DNA from 4 places in the Ensifer sp. ENS08 genome. Region 1 is predicted to be linked to each of the others. Evidence: predicted binding sites of a transcription regulator. Region 1 holds the regulator's gene; each other region holds the start of a gene.
The links. The regulator PhoB, encoded in region 1, activates phosphate uptake and scavenging genes when phosphate is short. The targets are predictions, from matches to a motif close to TGTCATNNANCTGTCAT.

Region 2: the regulator PhoB is predicted to act here: its motif matches at 1,666-1,682, upstream of IB272_RS14230 (putative 2-aminoethylphosphonate ABC transporter substrate-binding protein).
Region 3: the regulator PhoB is predicted to act here: its motif matches at 1,951-1,967, upstream of IB272_RS12690 (alkaline phosphatase).
Region 4: the regulator PhoB is predicted to act here: its motif matches at 1,547-1,563, upstream of IB272_RS09375 (UDP-2,3-diacylglucosamine diphosphatase).

What each region holds. Positions count from the first base shown of each region.
Region 1 covers NZ_JACVBF010000001.1:680,269-684,479, reverse strand. The annotation lists gene pstA (phosphate ABC transporter permease PstA) at 1-298, shown strand, start outside; gene pstB (phosphate ABC transporter ATP-binding protein PstB) at 312-1,127, shown strand; gene phoU (phosphate signaling complex protein PhoU) at 1,178-1,891, shown strand; gene phoB (phosphate regulon transcriptional regulator PhoB) at 2,094-2,777, shown strand; gene IB272_RS03190 (GcrA family cell cycle regulator) at 2,845-3,366, opposite strand; gene IB272_RS03185 (aspartate aminotransferase family protein) at 3,788-4,211, shown strand, end outside.
Region 2 covers NZ_JACVBF010000005.1:122,631-126,841, reverse strand. The annotation lists gene phnY (phosphonoacetaldehyde dehydrogenase) at 1-1,376, shown strand, start outside; gene IB272_RS14230 (putative 2-aminoethylphosphonate ABC transporter substrate-binding protein) at 1,751-2,761, shown strand; gene IB272_RS14225 (putative 2-aminoethylphosphonate ABC transporter ATP-binding protein) at 2,848-4,029, shown strand; gene IB272_RS14220 (putative 2-aminoethylphosphonate ABC transporter permease subunit) at 4,032-4,211, shown strand, end outside.
Region 3 covers NZ_JACVBF010000004.1:137,676-141,886, reverse strand. The annotation lists gene IB272_RS12695 (amidase) at 460-1,770, opposite strand; gene IB272_RS12690 (alkaline phosphatase) at 2,033-3,598, shown strand; gene typA (translational GTPase TypA) at 3,800-4,211, shown strand, end outside.
Region 4 covers NZ_JACVBF010000002.1:765,600-769,810, forward strand. The annotation lists gene IB272_RS09370 (NADP-dependent malic enzyme) at 1-1,441, opposite strand, end outside; gene IB272_RS09375 (UDP-2,3-diacylglucosamine diphosphatase) at 1,615-2,454, shown strand; gene IB272_RS09380 (MFS transporter) at 2,552-3,772, shown strand; gene dgcA (N-acetyl-D-Glu racemase DgcA) at 3,724-4,211, opposite strand, start outside.

The DNA of each region.
Region 1 (4,211 bases):
CGTGCTGCCGCTGGCAATGCCGGGCATCCTGACCGGCACCATCATCGGTCTTGCCCACGCGCTTGGTGAAACCGCGCCGCTGCTCCTGATCGGCATGGTCGCCTTCGTCGTCGATTTTCCCGGTTCGCCGATGGAACCGTCGACGGCACTGCCGGTGCAGATCTACATGTGGGCCAACGAGGCGGAACGCGCCTTCGTCGAGCGCACCTCCGGCGCAATCATCATTCTTCTCATCTTCCTGGTCGTCATGAACCTTGGAGCCATTCTGTTGCGACGTCGCTTTGAGCGCCGCTGGTAGTGAGGTAATTACTATGAACATCATGTCAGAAGCAGCAGTCGAGAAGGCTCTGGATCAGAAAATGAACACCGTGCCCTACAAGATGATCGGCAAGGATGTGTCGGTCTATTACGGCGAGAAGCGTGCGCTTTTCGACGTCAACCTCAACATCCGCGAGAACACGGTCACGGCGCTGATCGGACCTTCGGGTTGCGGCAAGTCGACCTTCCTGCGCACGCTGAACCGCATGAACGACACGATCGAGAACTGCCGCGTCACCGGCAAGATCACGCTCGACGAGGACGACATCTACGACCCGACGATCGACGTCGTCGAGCTTCGCGCCCGCGTCGGCATGGTCTTCCAGAAGCCGAACCCGTTCCCGAAGTCGATCTACGACAACGTCGCCTACGGCCCGCGGATTCACGGACTTGCCCGCACCAAGGCCGACTTTGACGAGGTGGTCGAGACCAGCCTGCAGAAGGCCGGTCTGTGGAACGAGGTAAAGGATCGTCTGCAGGAGCCCGGCACCGGCCTTTCCGGTGGTCAGCAGCAGCGTCTCTGCATCGCGCGTGCCGTCGCCGTCAGCCCGGAAGTCATCCTCATGGACGAGCCGTGCTCGGCTCTCGATCCGATCGCGACCGCCAAGGTCGAAGAGCTCATCCACGAGCTGCGCACGAACTTCACGATCGTCATCGTGACCCACTCGATGCAGCAGGCCGCCCGCGTTTCGCAGCGCACCGCCATGTTCCACCTCGGCAATCTCGTCGAGGAGAACGACACCGACAAGATGTTCACCAATCCGGATGACCAGCGCACCCAGGATTACATCATGGGCCGCTTCGGCTGAGGCCGCATAAGGCTGCAACAGTAACTGCAAAGCGCCCGTAAGGATCGACGATCATGTCCATGCATATCATGTCCGCCTATGACGAAGAACTGAAGTACCTGACGCGCCGCATCTCGGAGATGGGCGGCCTCGCCGAACAGATGGTCGCCGAGTCCGTTCGCGCGCTGGTCAACTCCGACCTGGCTCTCGCACAGAAGGTGATCTCGGACGACACCGTCCTCGACGACGCCGAGCGCCAGATCGGTGAGAAGGCGATCGTCACGATCGCCAAGCGTCAGCCGGTCGCCGCCGACCTGCGTGAGATCATGGGGTCGATCCGCATCGCCTCCGATCTGGAGCGCGTCGGCGACCTCGGCAAGAACACCGCCAAGCGCGTGATCGCGGTCGCCGGCTCCGGCATTCCGCGCAAGCTCGCCCGTGGCCTCGAGCATCTGGCAGAGCTCGCTCTCGTCCAGCTCAAGGAAGTGCTCGACGTCTACGCCTCGCGCTCGCCGGAAAAGGCCAACAGCATCCGCGAGCGTGACGAGGAGATCGACGCGATCTACACCTCGCTGTTCCGCGAGCTCTTGACCTACATGATGGAAGATCCGCGCAACATCACGCCCTGCACGCATCTTCTGTTCTGCGCCAAGAACATCGAGCGCATCGGCGACCACGCGACCAATATCGCTGAGACGATCTATTACATGGCGACGGGTGCTCAGCCGGAAGGCGAGCGTCCGAAGGATGACACCACGTCGACGCTGGGCTCGGTCAACGACTGAGCGCCAAGCGCGCCGTAAGCATGCATGCCCCTTGAAATCTGATCCGGTCGCGGCTTCGGTCGCGGCCCCGAATTCCTGTATCTGAAGCATGCGGTTTTCGCCCCGCCTTTGAAAACGGCGGATGTGCTCCAGATTTAGAGTGTCTGAGCGCCGGCCGGGCCGATGAGCCCAAAGGCCGCCCGCGGTAAGGAGACGTTACCTGATGTTGCCAAAAATCGCCGTAGTCGAAGACGAAGAGGCGCTGAGCGTTCTGCTGCGTTACAATCTGGAAGCCGAGGGCTTCGACGTCGATACGATCCTGCGGGGCGACGAGGCGGAGATCCGGCTTCAGGAGCGGCTGCCCGACCTGCTTATCCTCGACTGGATGCTGCCCGGTGTTTCCGGCATTGAACTTTGCCGTCGGCTGCGCCAGCGTCCGGAGACCGAACGTCTGCCGATCATCATGCTGACGGCGCGCGGCGAGGAAAGCGAGCGCGTCCGGGGTCTGGCGACGGGTGCCGACGACTACGTGGTCAAGCCCTTCTCGACGCCGGAGCTGATGGCGCGCGTCAAGGCGATGCTGCGCCGGGCAAAGCCCGAGGTGCTCTCGACGCTGCTTCGCTGCGGCGACATCGAACTCGACCGCGAGACCCACCGCGTTCATCGCCGCAGCCGCGAAGTGCGCCTCGGCCCGACCGAGTTCCGTCTTCTGGAGTTCCTCATGTCCTCGCCGGGCCGCGTCTTCTCTCGCTCGCAGCTTCTGGATGGCGTCTGGGGGCATGACATCTATGTCGACGAGCGCACCGTCGACGTGCATGTCGGTCGTCTGCGCAAGGCTCTGAACTTCTCGAACATGCCCGACGTCATCCGCACCGTTCGCGGCGCCGGCTATTCGCTCGAAAGCTGAGCGGTCTGAAAGTCGCCAACAAAAAAAGGGGCCGATCGGCCCCTTTTTATTGATGCGGTCCGGCTTCTCAGCGGGCCCTGCGGCGCTCGCCCGACGGCTGGTAGGCCAGCCGCGCATGGAAGGTGCAGTAAGGCGAGGCTTCCGGGGAATCGTTGCCGCAGAAGTGAAACTCTTCCTTCAGCGGGTCGCCGATCGGCCACTTGCAGGTGCGCTCGGTGAGCTGGGTCAGCTCGAGGCGGCGCGACATCGGCACGACTACGTCGGTCCGGGTGCTGAAATCCTGCTCGGCAACGAGATCGACTTCGATTTCTTCCTTGAGAACGACAGCGCCGGCCGCGCGTGCAACCGGGCGGGTCGAAACGCGCGAAGCGTAGTTCGGTGCGCGCGGTGCCGAAGTCGGGCGCTTCGGACGGGCTGCCGTCGTGGTGCTGCCGCCGGCCTTGGCGCGACCTGGCAGGCTCAGGCGGTGAACCTTGCCGATGACAGCGTTACGGCTGACGCCGCCGAGCTGCGCCGCGATCTGGCTTGCGCTCAGGCCCTCGGACCAAAGCTTCTTCAGTTTCTCCACCCGCTCGTCAGTCCAGTTCATTTCTGCACTCTCCGTTCTCAGCGTTGGGGATGGCAGAATCCCTCACCGCACCCCGGTTAAACCCCGGGGTTGCAAACGCGATAACTCTTTTGGTGACTAGGTCCGCCGCATGCGTCTAGTAATTGAATGTTAACGTACTGACCGCTGGACTCTGTGGCAAGAGTCCCGGGAATCAGGCCGAATCGATTTCGTAGTTTTCCCCAACTTGCTCGGCCAGCGTTGCATTTTTGCAAGCCCTCCCGGACGATTTTTCTGCTGCCAGGAATCGACCCTTCATGTTGCGCTGCAAGGCTTGGTTTTGTTGACATTGCAGCGCGAAATGGGAATAGTGCCTGCGCCGCCGAAAGGCGGCATTTTTGATTTTTATCGGCCCGCGTGAGGCGCGGGATCGATGTCGATCTGGAGTGAAGGAGAGCCTCGCATGACTGCAACCACGCCGCTTTACGATACCTACATGCGTGCGCCGTTGCGTTTCGAGCGAGGAGAGGGCGCCTGGCTGATCGCTGAAGACGGCACGCGTTATCTCGATTTCGGTGCCGGCGTTGCCGTGAACTCGCTCGGCCACGCGCACCCGCACCTGGTCGAAGCGCTGAAGGCGCAGGCCGACAAGGTCTGGCACCTGTCCAACCTTTATGAAATTGCGGGCCAGGAAAGCCTCGGCCGCCGGCTGACGGCGGTGACCTTTGCCGACAAGGTCTTCTTCACCAATTCGGGCGCGGAAGCGCTGGAATGCGCCATCAAGACGGCACGGCGTTACCACTTCTCCAAGGGCCACCCGGAGAAGTTCCACGTCATCACCTTCGAAGGCGCCTTCCACGGCCGCACGATCGCGACGATCGCCGCCG
Region 2 (4,211 bases), on a different contig from region 1:
GCATCGAGGTGCGCTACCCTTTCAACGATGCGGTGATCGGCACGGTGCCTGCGGGCAGCGCCGAGCATGCGCGCAAGGCCTTCGAGATCGCGGCCGCCTACCAGCCGAAGCTGACGCGTTACGAGCGTCAGCGCATCCTGCTCAAGGCTGCGGACCTGCTCGTTGCCCGCAAGGAGGAGATCTCTGATCTGATCACGCTGGAGCTCGGGATCTCCAAGCAGGACTCGCTCTACGAGGTCGGCCGCGCCTTCGACGTGCTGACGCTCTCGGGCCAGATGTGCATTCATGACGACGGCGAGATCTTCTCCTGCGACCTCACACCACACGGCAAGGCGCGCAAGATCTTCACCACGCGCGAACCGCTCAACGCCATTTCGGCGATCACGCCGTTCAACCATCCGCTCAACATGGTGGCACACAAGGTCGCGCCGGCGGTTGCGACGAACAATTGCGTTGTGCTCAAGCCGACAGAACTGACGCCGATGACGGCGCTTATCTTCGCCGACATTCTCTATGAGGCCGGCCTGCCGCCGGAAATGCTCTCGGTCGTGACCGGCTGGCCCGCCGATATTGGCATGGAGATGATCACCAATCCGAACTTCGACCTCATCACCTTTACCGGCAGCGTTCCAGTCGGCAAGCTGATCGCGGCCCACGCCCACTACAAGCGGCAGATCCTGGAGCTCGGCGGCAACGACCCGCTGATCATCCTCAACGATCTGTCGGACGACGATCTCGCAAGAGCCGCGGATCTGGCCGTTGCCGGCGCGACGAAGAACTCCGGCCAGCGTTGCACCGCTGTGAAACGCATCCTCTGCCAGGAGAGCGTTGCCGACCGCTTCGTGCCGCTGGTGCTCGAGCGAGCGAAAAAGCTGAGGTTCGGCGATCCGATGGACCGGGCGACGGACCTTGGCACGGTCGTCCATGCCAAGGCGGCGGAAGTCTTCGAGCGGCGGGTGCACCGGGCAGCGGAAGAAGGGGCGGAGATCCTCTACGATCCCGGCCGTAAAGGCGCCCTCTTGCCGCCAATCGTTGTCGACCGCGTTAAGCATTCGAGCGAACTGGTGATGGAAGAAACCTTCGCGCCGATCATACCGATCGTGCGCGCGCCCGATGATGACGACGCGCTGATCGCGCTCTCGAACTCAACCGCCTTCGGCCTTTCTTCCGGCGTCTGCACCAATGACTTCCGGCGAATGCAGAAATACATCGCCGGGCTGAAGGTCGGCACGGTCAACATCTGGGAAGTGCCGGGTTACCGGATCGAGATGAGCCCCTTCGGCGGCATCAAGGATTCCGGCAACGGCTACAAGGAAGGCGTCATCGAGGCGATGAAGAGCTTTACCAACGTCAAGACATTCTCCTTGCCATGGTGATTTCAAGCGTTTCCCCCGCTGATTCACCCCTCTGGGAGCCGCCATGGCGGCTCCCTTTCTATTTGCTCCCGCAGCGTCGCGGGGCTCTGCGCGACGCGCAATCTTAGATCTGCTCCTTCATCCGGCAGATTGTGCGAAATCGTATCGAAACCTGCCGCCGCCTTGGTCAAGCGCGGTTTCCATGCCCAGTTCTGCGGCAGAACATCCATAGTTTTTTTCTTCTAATCGATAAGAATAATAAATTTTACTTACAGGAAACCGCTGCGCAGAATGTTTCCCGAAGCCGATCACAACAGGGCAACGACAAGATTGTCCGCCGCGCTTCCCCGGTTTTACCAGGACCTCAGAGGAGAACTTCAATCATGAACAGACGCATGCTCTTTGTGCTTGCCGGCGCCGTTTCCGCTGTGCTTCCTGCCATCGCTGCCGCTGAAACACAGCTCACCGTCTACACCGCCGTCGAAGCCGTCGACCTCGACCGCTACAAGGCGACCTTCGAAAAGGCCCACCCGGACATCAAGATCAACTGGGTGCGCGATTCCACGGGCGTCATGACCGCCAAGCTGCTTGCAGAAAAAGACAATCCGCAGGCCGATGTCGTCTGGGGGCTCGCTGCAACCTCGCTGCTTCTCTTGAAGACCGAAGGCATGCTGGAACCTTACAAGCCCAAGGGCGTCGAGACGCTCGACCCGAAATTCGTCGACAAGGACACGCCGCCGAGCTGGGTTGGCATGGACGCCTATGTCGCGGCTCTTTGCTACAACACGGTCGAGGGCGAAAAGCTCGGCCTCAAGCCGCCGACGAGTTGGAAAGACCTGACGAACCCCGAATACAAGGGCCACGTGGTGATGCCGAACCCGGCATCCTCGGGCACCGGTTTCCTCGACGTCTCCGGCTGGATGCAGATGTGGGGCGAGGAGAAGGCCTGGGACTACATGGACAAGCTCCACGAGAACATCTCCGCCTACACCCATTCCGGCTCCAAGCCGTGCAAGATGGCAGGCGCCGGTGAAGCCGTCATCGGCGTGTCCTTCGAGTTTCCGGGCGCCAAGGCCAAGAGTGCCGGTGCACCGATCGACATCATCTTCCCCGCCGAGGGTTCGGGCTGGGAGGCCGAGGCAACCGCAATCATCGCTGGCACGGCAAACCTCGAAGCCGCAAAGACGCTCGTCGACTGGTCGGTCACCAAGGAAGCGAACGAAATGTACAATGCCGGCTATGCCGTCGTTGCCTATCCGGGCGTCGCCAAGCAGGTCGAGCACCTGCCCGACGACATCGCTTCCCGGATGATCGTCAACGACTTCGAGTGGGCCGCAAACAACCGCTCTGACATCCTCAAGGAATGGCAGAAGCGTTACGACGCCAAGTCTGAACCGAAGAGCTGAGCCTGATCGGCCGGGCGCAGCGCCTTTGCGCTGCGCCCGATCGCATTTCTCGGAAAGAAAATCCCTCAAGCCAGCGGAGCTTGCAGATGAGGCATGCCCTGTCGATCGAACCGACGCCCACCAGCCGTCAGCACTTCGCCGATGACGCGGCCGCGGAGCCGGCCCCCTACTTGCAGATCTCGGATCTCTGGAAGACCTATGGCGATTTCGTCGCGCTTCGCGACATTTCGCTGTCGATTGCCAGGGGCGAGTTCGTCTGTTTTCTCGGCCCGTCCGGCTGCGGCAAGACGACGTTGCTGCGAGCCATCGCCGGTCTCGACCTGCAGACGCAAGGCACCATCCTGCAAGACGGCCGCAATATCTCGACGCTGCCGGCTTCCCGCCGCGACTATGGCATCGTCTTCCAGTCTTATGCGCTCTTTCCCAATCTGACGATCGAGCAGAACATCGCCTTTGGCCTGGAAAACACCGGCCGATCGAAGGCGGGGGTCGCATCCCGGGTCGCCGAACTCTTGGAAACGGTCGGCCTTTCGGCGCACGGCAAGAAGTATCCGGCCCAGCTTTCCGGTGGCCAGCAACAGCGCATCGCGCTTGCCCGCGCCATCGCCATCTCGCCGGGGCTATTGTTGCTCGACGAGCCGCTGTCGGCACTCGACGCCAAGGTTCGCGTGCACCTTCGCCATGAGATCAAGGCGCTGCAGAGAAAGCTCGGTGTGACGACCATCATGGTGACGCACGACCAGGAGGAGGCCCTCGCCATGGCCGACCGGATCGTCGTCATGAACCACGGCGTCATCGAGCAGGTCGGCTCGCCGACCGAAATCTACCGTCATCCCGAAACGCTGTTCGTCGCCGACTTCATCGGCGAGACCAATCAGTTCGAAGCCCGGGTTCTTGGAGATGACGAAGTCGAGATCGGCCACTCCGCCTTTTGCTGTTCGACGGAGGATTTTTCCGCCGGCCACGCGGCAACGGCGGTCGTCCGCCCGGTCGACATCATTCCCCACGGAGCCGATGCCCATGCCGTCAACGCCAGCGACCGGCCGGCCACACCGCAGAACCTGATCGATGCCGAGGTGCGCGAGATGGAGTTCCTCGGCATGTTCTGGCGCACGCGCCTGACGGCCCCGCGTCTCGGCGAGCGCACGCTGGTTGCCGACTTCTCCGTCAACGCGGTGAGACGCCTCCGGATCGAAACCGGCGGCGCCATCCAGGTGGAGATCCCGCGCGAACGCCTGCTGCTCTATCCGAGGGGGGCTGGACGATGAACATGGTTCTGGAAGCACCCCACCTTCCCCTGATCGGCAAGCGGCTGCGCCAGGAATCCTCCAAAGACGACCGCATCAAGCTCGGCTTCATGGCAGTCATCGGGCTATATCTGGTCGTCGCGCTTGGCGCGCCGCTCTTCGTCATGCTGTCGAAGTCGCTGTCGACCTACCGGTTCGAGCTT
Region 3 (4,211 bases), on a different contig from region 1:
CGAACGTAATCCACCATCGGTTGCGAATCGAATCAGGGATGTCCTGTTCTGACCGGGTTCCAATCGGCGACGCGTCGGATGTCGGGAGAGTTCGCGGCCACGTATCGCTTGCGCTAGGGGAGACGCACAAGCATGACATTTTCTATCTGGCATACGGTCATAGCGCTGCTGATTATCGGCGCACCGGTCTGGCTGATCCTTCGGGCCTCGAAGCGCTCACGCTAAAGCGCGTCGCAGATCAAGTCTGCTTCATCGCATATCGCTGTCGCAAAATCGGCGCGCACATCGCTCGGCATGCTTGGCGCATCAAGGCGCGAGCGATTGGCCGTAGAGAACAAGGCGTTGCGGGGTTCCGATTTCAACGGGATCCATGCCCGCTTGATGTCCTCATCGACGACGACTGCCGAACCGGCCTGCTTGCAGGCCGGTGATTCATTCGATGACCATCGGGCGCGCCGTTCAAGCTTCCTGAAGCAGCGCCTCGGCTGAAAGGGCTGCCGCCAGTACGGTCGCATCGGTTCCGTTTCTCCCAACCAGCATCAGTCCGGCCGGCCGCACAAGGCCCGGCATCGGCAGGGTGATAGCGGTGAGATCGAACTGGTTGGCGACCTGGCAGTTGCGCAGCAGCAGGCTCTCCACGCGGTCGTATTCCGCCGCGTCGGTGTCGACGCTTGCGATGGACACGGCCGCAATCGGCGTCGTCGGCAGTGCGATGAGATCGTAGGGCGAGAGCCGCTCGTCCATGGCGGCGGCGAGCCCATGCCGGGTTTGCAGCAGGGCCGAGATCGCCGCGTCGGGCACCAAAAGCCGGCGGCGAAGCGAGAACTTGACCCTTTCGTCGACTGGGGCGGCTGCATCACCCAGCCATCCGGCGTGGACGCGGCTTGCCTCCAGGCCCGCAATCGAGCCGATCCGCGTCGCTTGGCCGAGCTTCTCGATCAAGTCATCGATGGTGCAGTCGACGATCTTGGCACCCGCTTGGGCCAGTCGGTCGAGGCTTGCCGCAAAGGCGTCGGCGACTTCGGGGGAGAGGTCTTCAAACAGCCTGCCACGGGGGATGCCGATACGAAGGCCTGCGACAGGACGGGCGACAAGCGGCCTTGGCTGCTCGCCGGCCATCACAGCATCGGTCGTCGCACAATCGGCAACGGTCCGGGCGAGCGGCCCGAGCGAATCCAGAACCGGCGAGAGCGGAAAGGCGCCATCGAGCGGGATGCGGTTCGCCGTCGGCTTGAAGCCGACGATGCCGTTCAGCGCCGCGGGGATGCGGATCGAGCCACCGGTATCTGAACCGATGGCAATATCACAGGTGCCTTCTGCTGCCGACACGCCAGCGCCCGAGGATGAACCGCCGGGGATCAGGCTTTCGTCGGTGGCGTTGCCGGGTACCGGGTAGTGCGGATTGAGCCCGACCGCCGTGAAGGCGAATTCGGTCATATGCGTCTTGCCGATAATGACCGCACCGGCAGCACGCAGCCGCTGGACAACGAGCGCGTCTTTTTGGGCCGGCGGCGCGTCGCGGCGGATGATGGAGCCGGCAAGCGTCGGTTCGCCGGCGATATCCAACAGGTCCTTGATTGAAACGATCTTGCCGTCGAGCGGCCCAAGGCCGTCCCCCGCCTGCCGGCGGCGGTCGGCCGCGTCTGCCTCGCTCCGCGCGCTCTCTTGGTAGAGACGGACAAAAGCCTTTTCCTCGCGCCGACGATTGTTGAGCCGGCTCATGATCTGTTCCAGGCGGTCGCGGACGGAGACGTTGGCGGCATGGGACACGATGATCACCTGTCGATTTGTGTGGCCACCGAACGGGGGCAGGAGGCGGGTTCGTTGCCCGGATTCACCAAGGCTAACGCTGATCGCCTTTGATAACAGCATTGGCGGCGTTTGCCATCGTCCCATTGTCGCCGCGGCCACTCCGGCCTTCACCGAACTGTCGCCAAACCGTTCAAATAGTTTCATGCGGCTGTTACGTCGCTGACACCCAGATGACCAAAGGTCCGGCACGCGCGGTGGCGCTGCCGAATCGGAGGTCTGTTTGGCCGATATCCTCAAGACGCTTTCGAGGCGTTCTTTCCTGCTTTCCGCCGGTGCCGCGGGCTTCGTGGCCTCATCCGGTCTTGCGACACCCTTTTATGCACGCGGCTACGGCCGGCCGGAATTCATTCACGGCGTGCAATCGGGCGATGTCGATACGTCCTCCGGCATGATCTGGACACGGGTGGATCGCCCGTCGAAGGTGTCGGTCGAATACTCGACCACCGAGAGCTTCTCTAACCCCCTTCGCCTTGCCGATCTGACGGCGACGCCGCAGACGGATTGCGCGATCAAATGTTCGCTCGACGGGCTGCTGCCGGACCAGGATATCTTCTACCGCTTCACCGCCACGGATCTCTACGACGTCAACCGCGTCTCCGCGCCGGTCACCGGCCGGTTTCGCACCGCCCCCTTGCGCAAGCGCTCGATCCGCTTCGTCTGGTCTGGCGACACGGCCGGGCAGGGCTGGGGCATTGATGATGTCGGCATGAAGACCTATTCGACCATGCGCCAGCACGAGCCGGACTTCTTCATTCATTCCGGTGACACGATCTATGCCGATAACCCGATCCCTGACGAGATAGCGCTACGTGATGGCGGTGTCTGGAAGAACCGCGTGGTGACGCATGAGAAGCGTGACGTGGCGCGGACGCTGGAAGAATATCGCGGGCAATGGAAATACAATCTGCTCGACGAGCATGTGCGGCAACTCAACGCCGTGTGCCCCACTTTCTATCAATGGGACGACCACGAGGTGCTGAACAACTGGTCGGCCTCGACCGACCTGCGCGACGACGCGCGCTATCCGGAAAAGGATGTTGCCGTCTATGCCGAGCGGGCGGCGCGGGCGTTCCACGAGATGACGCCGATCCGCATGCCGGCAACGCAGCCCGGCCGCATCTTCCGCAAGATCGGCTATGGTCCGTTGCTCGACGTGTTCTTCGTTGACCTCAGATCCTATCGCGGCGCCAACCAGGGAGAAGACGGCGGCGGCGCCCTGTTCGGCTGGCGGCAGGTCGACTGGCTTAAGCGCGAACTTGCTGCCTCGCGGGCCACCTGGAAGGTGATCGCCTGCGACATGCCGATCGGTCTCGTCGTCTGGGACGATTACACCAACCGGCGCGGCTCGGACGCGATCGCCAACGGCGACAACGGTCCGCCCGCGGGGCGCGAACGCGAATTTGCCGATCTCCTGCGCTTCGTCCGCGACAACGGCATCGACAACCTCGTCTGGCTGACGGCGGACGTGCACTACACCGCCGCGCATCACTACGATCCGGGGCGCGGCGCATTCAAGGATTTCACGCCGTTCTGGGAGTTCGTGTCCGGTCCACTGCATTCCGGCACCTATGGGCCGAAGGACCTCGACATGACCTTCGGGCCGGAGGTTCGCTTCATCAAGGCATCCGGCGGCGGCATCGACCAGAACCTGCCGCCATCGGCTGGTCTGCAGTTTTTCGGCATCGTCGATATCAACGGCCAGACGCAGCAGATGACGGTGCGGCTGATGGACCGGCAGGACCAGGAACTCTGGCGCGTGACGCTCGATCCGGCCGCAATTGCATGAGGAATTCGGTCGCGGCCAACAGCTTTGCAAACGGCGTTCGCGAGACCCCTGACGAGTGCAAACCCATGGCCTACCGGCATTTGAACACGACGCTCATGCGCGCGCCCCCCTTTCGCAATCGCAAAAAAACCTGTATGAGCGCGACCATTGAAAAAGCGGCGTGGCCCATCGGGGCTTGCCCTGAACCTTCCGAGACGAAAAATGAGCATTCGTAACATCGCGATTATCGCGCACGTCGACCATGGGAAAACGACCCTTGTTGACGAGCTCCTGAAGCAGTCGGGCTCGTTCCGCGAAAACCAGCGCGTTGCCGAACGCGTCATGGACTCCAACGACATCGAAAAAGAACGCGGCATCACCATCCTCGCCAAGGCGACTTCGGTCGAATGGAAGGGCGTGCGCATCAACATCGTCGACACCCCCGGCCACGCCGACTTCGGCGGTGAAGTCGAGCGCATCCTGTCGATGGTGGACGGCGCCATCGTTCTCGTCGACGCTTCCGAGGGCCCGATGCCGCAGACGAAGTTCGTCGTCGGCAAGGCGCTGAAGGTCGGCTTGAAGCCGATCGTCGCGATCAACAAGATCGACCGCCCGGACGGCCGCCACGAAGAAG
Region 4 (4,211 bases), on a different contig from region 1:
CCGTGCCTTCTTCGAGCAACACCTGGGCGGCGCGCAGCACGCGTTCGTCTTCGCCTTCGGCAAAGATAACCCGGTTCTTCTGGGCGTTCTTGGCGGCGGCAAAGACCGGCTTCATGATGAAGCCCGAGCGGAAGACGAAGCGGTTCAGCTTGTCGAGATAGGCGTCATAGTCCTGGATCGGACGGGTGGCGACGCCGCTTTCCTCGGCTGCCTTCGCAACCGCCGGCGCGATGCGCAGGATAAGGCGCTGATCGAACGGCGAGGGGATCAGGTAGTCCGGGCCGAAGACCGGGGTCTCGCCGGAATAGGCGCGGGCGGCAACATCGGAGGGCTCTTCGCGGGCAAGACCGGCGATGGCGCGTACGGCCGCCATCTTCATTTCTTCGTTGATCGTGCTTGCGCCGCAGTCGAGCGCGCCGCGGAAGATATGCGGGAAGCAGAGAACGTTGTTGACCTGGTTCGGGAAGTCCGAGCGGCCGGTGCAGATCATCGCGTCCGGACGGGCTTGGCGGGCGGCTTCCGGCATGATTTCCGGCGTCGGATTGGCGAGCGCCATGATCAGCGGCTTTTCGGCCATCTGCGCCAGCAGTTCCGGCTTCAGGACGCCGGCGGCCGAAAGGCCGAGGAAGACGTCAGCGCCGCCGATGCTGTCGGCAAGCACGCGGTTGCTGCTATCCTGCTCGTAGACGGACTTCCATTCGTCCATCAGCACCTCGCGGCCCTTGTAGACGAGGCCTTCGAGGTCATGGACCCAGATGTTTTGGCGCTTGGCGCCGAGCGTCACGAGAAGGTTGAGACAGGCGAGTGCGGCGGCACCTGCGCCCGAGGTGACGATCTTGGCGGTCGCGATGTCCTTGCCGGCGAGTTCGAGGCCGTTGAGGATGGCGGCGGCGACGATGATCGCGGTTCCGTGCTGGTCGTCGTGGAAGACCGGGATCTGCATCTTTTCACGCAGGCGCCGCTCCACCTCGAAACATTCGGGCGCCTTGATGTCTTCAAGGTTGATGCCGCCGAAGGTCGGCTCGAGCGCCGAGATTACGTCGACCATGCGCTCGATGCTCGACGCGTCGATTTCGATGTCGAAGACGTCGATGCCGGCAAACTTCTTGAAGAGGACGGCCTTGCCCTCCATGACGGGCTTGGAAGCCAGCGGACCGATATTGCCGAGACCGAGGACGGCCGTGCCGTTGGAGATGACCGCGACCAGGTTGGCGCGCGCTGTGTAATCGGCGGCTGTTTCCGGATTGTCACGAATGGCGATGCAGGGGGCTGCAACCCCTGGCGAATAGGCAAGCGCCAGGTCGCGCTGGTTGCCAAGCGGCTTGGTGGGCTGGATTTCGAGCTTTCCCGGGCGTGGGTAACGGTGGAAGAAAAGGGCCTGCTGGTCGATGTCGCCGCTGGCCGGACCGGTATGGGATTTCGTCTTGTCGCCCGTATTCATGCTCTCACATTCCTCATTCGTGGTCGTGCCTTTTGGCATGAATTCGAAGCGAGGTACAGTTTTGCAGTGCTGATTTCAGCGGGGGGACCGGTGACGCAATGTTGATGTCATCTTCCTGAAACACGAGTCTGGTTTCACGAAGGCAGAAAGCATAACCTGAAGACGAGGCTCGCATGATGGCGGCGCAGCAAGACAACTCCGCACGAAAGCTCAGGACGTTGTTCATCTCGGACGTCCATCTCGGCTCGAAGGCCGCCAAGACCGACTACCTGCTCGACTTCCTGCGGCATCATGAAGCGGAGACGATCGTTCTGGTCGGCGACATCGTCGACGGCTGGCGGTTGAAGCGCAGCTGGTACTGGCCGCAGAACTGCAACGACGTGGTGCAAAAGCTCCTGCGCAAGGCGCGCAAGGGCGCCCGCATCGTTTACATCCCCGGTAATCACGATGAATTCCTGCGCGACTTTCCGGGCGTGCATTTCGGCGGCATCGAGGTGGCGCAACGCTACATGCACGAGGGGGCCGACGGCCGTAAATATCTCGTGCTGCACGGCGACGAATTCGACGTCGTCGTGCGCAACGCTCGCGTGCTCGCCTATCTCGGCGATTGGGCCTACGACACGGCGATCGCCATCAATATCGGGCTTGCTGCGGTCCGCCGACGTCTCGGCATGCCCTATTGGTCGTTCTCGTCCTGGGCGAAGCTCCAGGTCAAGCACGCCGTCAACTTCATCGGCGAGTTCCAGAAGGTGGTCGCCGATGAGGCGCGCCGTCACGATGCGCAGGGCGTGATCTGTGGTCATATCCACCATGCTGTCATCGAGGAGATCGGCGACATCCGCTACATCAACACCGGCGACTGGGTGGAAAGCTGCACGGCGATTGCCGAGCACCACGACGGCACGATGGAACTGATCACCTGGCACCAGATGCGCGGTGGCGCCAGCGAGGGCGAAGCCTCTGGCGAAGCGGACAAACTGCTCGCCCAACTGCTGACCCAGCGCGCGGCCTGACCTTCGCGGCGCAGCGATATTCCTGTCGCGAAAACTAGGTTATGGCGAGGGGCGCCCGGCTCGTGCTAGAGATCGGGCACAGCCATCAGGTCAGACGATGATTCCCTTCCAAGCGCCCGCCTATGTGGGCCCTCCGCCGCGCCATTTTGCGCTTCGCATTGCTTTGCTCTTCTGTGCGCCGCTGATCGTCAACGGCTTCGCGATGCCATACTTCCCGATGTGGCTGAGCACGCTGTCGATGAGCGACTTCGAGATCGGCGTCGTTCTGGCGTTGCCGATGTTCGTGCGCGTCATCACGGCGCCGATCGCCGGCGTCATTGCCGATAGGCTCGGCGAGCGGGCGATCGTCCTGATCTGGTCCGGTTTCCTGTCGCTCGCAACGGCCGTGGTTCTGTTCTATTTCCGCGAATTCTGGCCGGTGCTGCTGATCTATACGCTGCAGTCGGCCGTCTATTCTCCCTATGTGCCGATCGTCGAGGCGATCGCGCTTTCAGGCGTGCGGCGCTGGGGCTTCGACTACGCCCATATGCGGCTCTGGGGCTCGGTCGCCTTCATCGGCGCGACGATGCTCGGCGGCTGGATGGTGGGCATCTTCGGCAGCGACATGGTGCTGCCGGCGATGGCGATCGGCTTCGGCCTGACGATCATCATGGCCTATGCCGCGCCACGGGTCGGCAAGCCGCGGCGGCCGTCACCGATCACGGCATTGACGGAGCCGCCGCCGAAGTCGCTGCGGCAGCTCGACCTGCAGCTGCTTCTGATCGGGGTGACGCTGGTCAACGCCAGCCACGCGATGCTCTTTGCCTTCTCGGCGATCTATTGGCAGCACATCGGCTACAGCGGTACCGAGATCGGCCTGCTCTGGAGCGCGGGCGTCGCGGCGGAAGTGACGATGTTCATCTTCGCCAAGGCGATCAGCCGCCGTTTCAGCGTCTGGGTGATGATCCTGTCCGGCTGCTTTCTCGCCGTGGTGCGCTGGATCATCTTCCCGATGGATCTCGGCTTCAGCGGCTATTTCATCCTGCAGTGCTTCCACGCCTTCACCTATGCGATCATGCACACCGGCATGCAGCACAAGCTGGTCGAGCGGGTGGTGGAATCACAGGAAGCGTCGGCGCAGGGGCTCTACTTCTTCTATACCGGTATCTTCACCGCGATCTTCACGTTCCTGTCCGGCTATTTCTACGCTTGGTACGGGGTGAACGGCTTCTATTCGATGTCGGTCGTCGCCTTTGCCGGCTGCTGCTTTGCCGTCGCTGCCTGGTATCTTCAACCCCAGAGGCGCGGCTCCGGCGGGAAGACAAGCGAGGCCTCGTAGCGCAGGCCGGGCTCGCGATCCTGCGCCAGCAGCAGCGGCCCGTCGAGATCGACGAAATCCGCGCCTTGAGCCACCAGGATCGCCGGCGCCATCGCGAGCGAACTGCCGACCATGCAGCCGACCATGACCTTGAGCCCGAGCGAGACCGCCTCATCGCGCATGCGCAGTGCCTCGGTCAGGCCGCCGGTCTTGTCGAGCTTGATGTTGACGGCGTCGTAACGCCCGACGAGAGCAGCGAGGTCGCCGGTCGCGTGCACGCTTTCATCAGCGCAGATCGGAACGGGACGGGCGATCGTTGCCAACGCCTCGTCGCGGCCGGCGGGAAGCGGCTGCTCGATCAGGTCGATCCGTTCCTCGGCGCAGATCGCAAAGTGATAGGCAAGCGTTTCGGGCGTCCAGCCCTCGTTGGCGTCGAGGATGATGCGGCTTTCCGGTGCGC